DNA from 3 places in the Rossellomorea sp. H136 genome. Region 3 is predicted to be linked to each of the others. Evidence: riboswitches for the same ligand, from Rfam matches in the RefSeq annotation. Region 3 holds a riboswitch; each other region holds the start of a gene.
What was found. Region 3 has a riboswitch for S-adenosylmethionine ahead of ACYH0O_RS11160 (methionine biosynthesis PLP-dependent protein). Riboswitches for the same ligand answer to the same signal wherever they lie in the genome.

Region 1 (2,269 bases), 420 kb from region 3:
AAACCGATGCTGTCTTGAAAGCTCTTCTCCAATACATATTCAAGGTAGCCATTCACTTTCGTGTAGGCGTCTCCGCTTTCCTTCCAATGCTTGGAGAACGCAGTGGAGAAGACGTTCCAGGTATTCTCAATGTGATAGAGAATCGTTTCCTTCTCTTCAGGTTTTGAAATGGCCTGGAAAATAAGGTTGGCAATGAACTGTCCAATATCAAAGCCAATCGGTCCATAAAAGGCAAACTCGGGATCAATTACTTTTGTTTGATTCTTATCTACAAAGATGCTTCCCGTATGAAGATCTCCATGAAGAAGTGCTTCTCCTTCAGTAAGAAAGCTCTTTTTCAATTTGGCCACTTCAAGCTTCAAGGTGAAATCATCCCATAAATGTTGGACATCCTGGGAAAGCTCTTCTTCAAAATCATTGGTTTCACTGTTGAAAAAAGGGTCCGTGAATACTAGGTCCTCAGTGATTTTACACAACTCAGGATTTGAAAATTCTTTCACGTACTCCTTTTTCTTAAAAGGATGAAGGGCATAATCAGAGGTGAAATATAAGGTATTAGCTAAAAATGTTCCAATGTCATGGGAGAGCCTGGGATACTTTTCCCCTTTGATAAGGCCGACCCGGGCAATGGTCAGTGCACTCAGGTCTTCCATGACTGTAATCGCAAGTGTCGGATCAGAGTAGTACACTTCAGGAACGAGATCCCCTACAAATGATTGCTGAAGCTTAAGGGCACTCGCTTCTATTCTTGCCCGTTCGATTGTCAAGGGCCAGCTTTCGCCTACAACCTTCGCATATGGAAGGGCTTGTTTGATGATGATTCCTTTACCTGTTCCCCGTTCTAATACTCGAAAGACCAGATTTAAATTTCCGTCTCCAATTTCTTCACACGTTAAGAGAGTGCCGTCCTCAAAAATTCTTAAGCCAATCGCCAGTGCAATTGCCGCCTGTTCAGTTAGTGGTTGATATGCATTGAGTTTCGTAATTGCCATCATCGTTCCTCCTTATATTACAGACTTATGAAAGACTGTGTTGTGGAGGCTTTTCCGTGGCATAAGAAAAGCCTCTTTCATGTTCGAAAGAGGCTTGAAGAAGGTATCTTCGTCGCCTCTTATCTCTCAGAAAGACTATCTTTCTGTTGGAATTAGCACCGTGCCTTACTGGATCATTCAATCCGGCGCATGCTGCGCCCCGTTATACAACGGTATTATGGTCGGTTGCTGGGCTTCATAGGGCCAAATCCCTCAGCCAGCTCTTGATAAGAGTTGCGTTAACTATTTAATTAAACTTTCAGAATGTTTCATTTGATTTGAATAGTACCATCGAAGTATTTTCCATGTCAACATTTTTATTGGAAAAATAACCTTTCTAATAAAAATCCGGTCTTCGATCTTGGAATATCGGAATCTTCTTTCGGACCTTTTCTACTTCCTGTAAATTGATTTCAGCCGTAACCAATTCTTCCATTTGCGATCCCTTTGAAAGAATTTCCCCCCATGGATCAATGATGAGGGAACAACCGCCAAATTCATTGTTCGGGTCACTTCCCACCCGGTTGCAGGCAATCACGAAGCATTGGTTTTCAATCGCTCTTGCCCTTAAGAGGGCCTGCCAGTGATCAATTCGTGCTGCAGGCCACTCTGCTACGACAAAAACAACCTTGGCACCTAGTAGAACTTGTTTTCTGAACCATTCCGGGAAACGGATGTCGTAACAAATCAATCCGGCCATCTCTGTGTCTTGAAGGGTGAAGATGCCATCTTCATGCCCAGGAAGTAAATAATGATGTTCATCCATTAATTTAAACAAATGGAGCTTCGAATACTGTTTCACCAACTTGCCTTTTGAATTGGTGACTAAAAGGGTATTGGACACCCCATCCTGCGTTTTCTGCGCAACAGAACCACCTACAATGTGAATAGAATATTTCTTTGATAGGGCAGACAGGAAGGAGATAGAGTCTTTTGCTCCTTCATCAGCGATTTCATCCATTCTTGTAAGGTCATATCCAGTCGTCCACAGCTCAGGGAGCACAACAGTATTACAGCCGTCGTCACTTGCTTTTTCAACCCATTGTTCTACTTTTTTCTTGTTTTCTTCGGGATGTCCGAACACAATATCCATCTGTGCAAGACCTATCTTTTGAATCATTTCGTTCACCTCATTAAGGACTTTTTGGAATTTATTCCTTTACATTCTTTACTTTCCGTTATATCATTTGTGACTAGAATTTGAAAGTAATTAATTTTCAAAAAAATGTAGTGGGTGA
Region 2 (2,269 bases), 420 kb from region 3:
GATTATTTATCAGGGGTAGCATTGGCAGAAGCACAAATGATAAAAATGCCTCTACGAGAGGAGAATGGATTTCTTCCCGATTATAGTGAACGCTCCCGTAACGAGCTGGAAAATGCGAAGCTAATGTTTCTGAACTACCCTAATAACCCTACTGGAGCGATCGCCACAAAATCATTCTTTGAAGAAACAGTCACTCTTGCCAATCAGCATGATATTTGTGTTGTACATGATTTTGCCTATGGAGCTATAGGGTTTGATGGAAATAAGCCCATAAGCTTCTTGGAAACAGATGGAGCAAGGGATGTGGGGATTGAGATTTATACATTATCGAAAACGTATAATATGGCTGGCTGGAGAGTGGGGTTTGCAGTAGGGAATAAAAGTGTCATTGAAGCGATTAACCTCCTTCAAGATCACTTATATGTGAGTCTGTTCGGAGCCATTCAGGAAGCGGCTACCACAGCGCTTTTAAGTTCCCAGGAATGTGTGCATGCACTGGTTTCAACATACGAAGAAAGAAGAAAACTATTAATCTCCGGACTTCAGGAAATAGGGTGGGATGTAAAAGCTCCACAAGGCTCCTTCTTCGCCTGGCTAAAAGTACCTGAGGGCTTCACATCTGTAGAGTTCTCTACTTATTTACTTGAAAAAATCAAAGTTGCTGTAGCCCCGGGTGTAGGCTTTGGAGAATTCGGAGAAGGGTATGTACGTGTAGGGCTCTTAACCTCAAACCAGCGGATAAGAGAAGCGGTTTCGCGTATAGAAAATTTAGAATTATTCCATAAAAGGGATTGACAGAAGTTATAATTGGTGCAATAATCCAACTGAAATAATGAATAATGAAATTCTTATCAAGAGCAGGCGGAGGGACCAGCCCTATGAAGCCCGGCAACCGACTTATTCAAGCACGGTGCTAATTCTTGCAGCAATAAAGCTGACAGATAAGAAAGAGTGACTTTATCAAACCTCTTCTTATTTGGAAGAGGTTTTTTGCTTGCCCAGGCTTATGAAATCAACTTGCGGCTAAGAATAGCAATTTCAAAAGGAGGCAGGACAACAATGAGTGAAGTGATAGCCACATATGAAATAAAAGGAAATAGTGGATCATTTGACAAAAAGGCAGAGGGGATCGCCCTGGGATTGACGGTCGGTTCATGGACGGACTTACCGCTCCTGGAACAGGACCAATTGCGCAAATACAAGGGGAGAGTCGTTTCCGTGAAAGAGTGGGAAGGCAAAGATGGCCCGAGAGGCAAGGTGGAAATTGGCTATCCCGGTCATAATTATTCAAATGATATTCCAGCCATCCTTGCTACGGTATTCGGCAAGCTGTCCCTTGATGGTGAAGTGAAATTAGTAGATATAGAGTTTTCCAGTGACTTGAAAAAAGCCTATCCTGGTCCACGGTTTGGAATAGAAGGAATCAGGGAGCTAGCAGGTGTACAAGAAAGACCCCTGTTAATGAGCATCTTTAAAGGCGTGATCGGCAGGGATCTTAACTACCTTGAAACTCAATTAAAGGCCCAGGCACTTGGGGGAGTTGATGTAGTAAAAGACGATGAGATTCTCTTTGATAATCCACTGACACCTTTCACTGAGAGGATCAATATAGGGAAAAGAGTGTTACAGGAGCTGTTTGAAGAGACAGGTAAGAAAACGTTGTATGCAGTAAACCTTACAGGAAGGACTTCAGAATTACGTGATAAAGCAAGAAAAGCACGTGAACTTGGAGCCCATGCCCTTTTATTCAATGTATTTTCTTACGGCCTGGATGTTCTTCAAGAGTTGAGGGAGGACCCTGAGATCGGATTGCCGATTATGGCACATCCTGCATTCGCAGGTGCTGTTGCTTCATCTCCTGCATATGGTGTGAGCTATTCTTTATGGTTAGGGAAATTCCTACGAATGGCCGGAGCTGATTTTTCTTTATTTCCATCTCCATACGGAAGTGTCGCATTAGAGAAGAGCAAAGCTATATCCGTAAGCCATGAGTTAACGAAGGATGACGATCATTTAAGAAGAGCATTGCCCGTACCGTCAGCAGGCATTCATCCTGCGCTTGTGCCCCTTTTAGTGAAGGATTTTGGTTTAGATTGTGTCATTAATGCAGGTGGTGGCATCCATGGTCATCCAGATGGGGCAATTGGAGGAGGAAAGGCATTCGTCCAAGCAATTGAAGCAGTTTTAAGGGGTGAGTCTCTCTCAGATGCAGCAGATACCCATGATGAGCTTCGTAAAGCACTATCCCAATGGGGAGAGGAGGTAAAGG
Region 3 (2,269 bases):
CCTCTTTTTCCAATTGTTGAAAAACATTCTCCAGGTCTTCAATCAGGTCATCAATAAATTCAATTCCTACAGAAAACCGCAGGAGTCTGTTGCAGATACCCAACTTATTTCGTTCTTCTTCAGGAATGTCTGCATGCGTTTGTGTAGCTGGATAGGTGATAAAACTTTCGACCCCTCCTAAACTTTCAGCAAACGTAATAATTTTTAAGTATTGGAGAAAGGGAGCAACCCATTCTTCCTTTGCTATACGAAAGGAAAGCATGCCGCCTTTTCCCGGATATAAAACATCTGTTACACATTCATGCACATCAAGATACTCCGCTAATTCTCTTGCATTTTTTTCGTGCTGAGCCATTCTGAGACTTAGGGTTTTCATCCCTCTTAATAAGAGCCAGCAATCAAAAGGGGCGAGAACAGCACCGATTGAATTTTGAATGGTGTAGATCTTTTCCGCCAACTCCTCTGTGTTTACGATCACAACACCTGCCAGCACGTCATTATGTCCCCCTAAGTATTTCGTAGCGCTGTGAATAACAATGTCTGCTCCTTCAGTAAGTGGCTTCTGCAGAATAGGTGTGTAGAAGGTATTATCTACAATTAAAAGCAATCCGTTACGCTTAGCGAGTCCAGCAACCTCAGAAATACTTGCTTCATTCATTAATGGATTGGTTGGCGTTTCAAGAAAAATGGCCTTTGTTCTCTTAGAAATTTGTTCTTCTATGGAGCCGGCATCACTGGTATCGACGAAATGAAATTTGATGCTATATTGTGCTTCATATTGCACGAATAAACGGTAGCTCCCGCCGTATAGGTCTTTCGAAACAATCAATTCATCCCCGCTGGAATATAAGCTAAGGATTGCCTGAATCGCTGCCATCCCCGAGCTGAAGGCAAACCCTCTGTGCCCTTCCTCCAATTGAGTGAGAGTGTCTTCTAAGGTGGCACGGGTTGGATTTCCTGTTCTTGTGTAATCATAGCCTGTCGATTGCCCAATCCCCTTATGTTCATAGGCAGTCGATAAATGGATGGGCAGGCTGACAGCACCCGTTGCAGGATCTTTCCGATTTCCTGCCTGGACAAGCATTGTATCAATATGTTTTTTCAACATTCTTCTCTCCTTTTCTATCTTGAATACGAAAAGGGAAAAAAACAAAAAAACCTTCTTAATGAAAATAAGAAGGTTTTATACGTTCGTTCTCCCTCTTATCGTCCAAGTTGACATCAACTTGCTGGAATTAGCACCATACCTATAACTTTGGCTGGTTGCTGAGGTGTCTTCGGGCCAGTCCCTCTACCTCTCTTGATAAGAAACTATATGATTTTGCGAAAAATAACTTTCCCATAACTTATAACAAAGAAGAAGAAATGTCAATGAGAATTATGAATTATCTGAAAAACAAAATGACTATTGCGCTTCACTACCTTGTTCTATTTCAATGATAAATTCCTATTTTCCTTTTAATCTCTTTCATGAATGGAATGGTTTTTTCCCGTGCTTCTTTTGCTCCATTTTGTAAGATTGCATCCAGCAAATGGGGACTCGCCATCAGTTCTTCATATTTCGATCTTGGTTCTTCGATAAAAGAATTCATTACTTGGAATAGCTCTTTTTTCGCTTCTCCCCACCCTATTCCTTCTTGAAATCTCCTTCTCATTTCTTCAACTTGATCGGAGGTTGCAAATTCATTATATAGCGTAAAAATGATGGAGGAGTCAGGATCCTTAGGCTCTTCAGGGGGGGTAGAATCTGTTTTGATTTTATTGATTAATTTTTGAAGCTTTTTTGGTTCTTCAAATAATGGAATGGTGTTGTTATAGCTTTTACTCATCTTACGTCCGTCGAGTCCCGGGAGTACGGCCGTTTCTTCTTGAATGACATATTCAGGGATGACAAATATTTCTCCATATTGTTTGTTAAAGCTTTCAGCTATGTCACGGGCGATTTCAACATGTTGTATCTGATCTTTTCCAACAGGGACCATCTCGGTTTGAAAGAGTAAAATATCAGCTGCCATTAAAATTGGATAAGTGAATAATCCCATGTTGACCCCAGCATCTACATCTTTGCCGCTTTTTTCATTTTCTTCGACCAATGATTTATATGCATGGGCCCTGTTCATTAATCCTTTCGGTGCAAAACAAGACAGGATCCAGCTCAATTCAAAGATTTCAGGTACATCGGATTGACGGTAAAAGACCGCTCTCTCATGATCCAAGCCTAATGCTAACCAAGCTGCTGCTACTCCATAAGATAATTGTTTCATTTCAT

Region 1: linked by a shared signal. The riboswitch ahead of mtnK (S-methyl-5-thioribose kinase) and the one ahead of ACYH0O_RS11160 (methionine biosynthesis PLP-dependent protein) in region 3 are both predicted to bind S-adenosylmethionine.
Region 2: linked by a shared signal. The riboswitch ahead of ACYH0O_RS09140 (2,3-diketo-5-methylthiopentyl-1-phosphate enolase) and the one ahead of ACYH0O_RS11160 (methionine biosynthesis PLP-dependent protein) in region 3 are both predicted to bind S-adenosylmethionine.

The regions. Positions count from the first base shown of each region.
Region 1 covers NZ_CM166371.1:1,805,359-1,807,627, forward strand. The annotation lists gene mtnK (S-methyl-5-thioribose kinase) at 1-992, opposite strand, end outside; SAM riboswitch class I at 1,109-1,265, opposite strand; gene ACYH0O_RS09130 (carbon-nitrogen family hydrolase) at 1,369-2,151, opposite strand.
Region 2 covers NZ_CM166371.1:1,808,022-1,810,290, forward strand. The annotation lists gene ACYH0O_RS09135 (aminotransferase class I/II-fold pyridoxal phosphate-dependent enzyme) at 1-795, shown strand, start outside; SAM riboswitch class I at 846-948, shown strand; gene ACYH0O_RS09140 (2,3-diketo-5-methylthiopentyl-1-phosphate enolase) at 1,060-2,269, shown strand, end outside.
Region 3 covers NZ_CM166371.1:2,223,357-2,225,625, reverse strand. The annotation lists gene ACYH0O_RS11160 (methionine biosynthesis PLP-dependent protein) at 1-1,108, opposite strand, end outside; SAM riboswitch class I at 1,201-1,310, opposite strand; gene ACYH0O_RS11155 (tryptophan--tRNA ligase) at 1,434-2,269, opposite strand, start outside.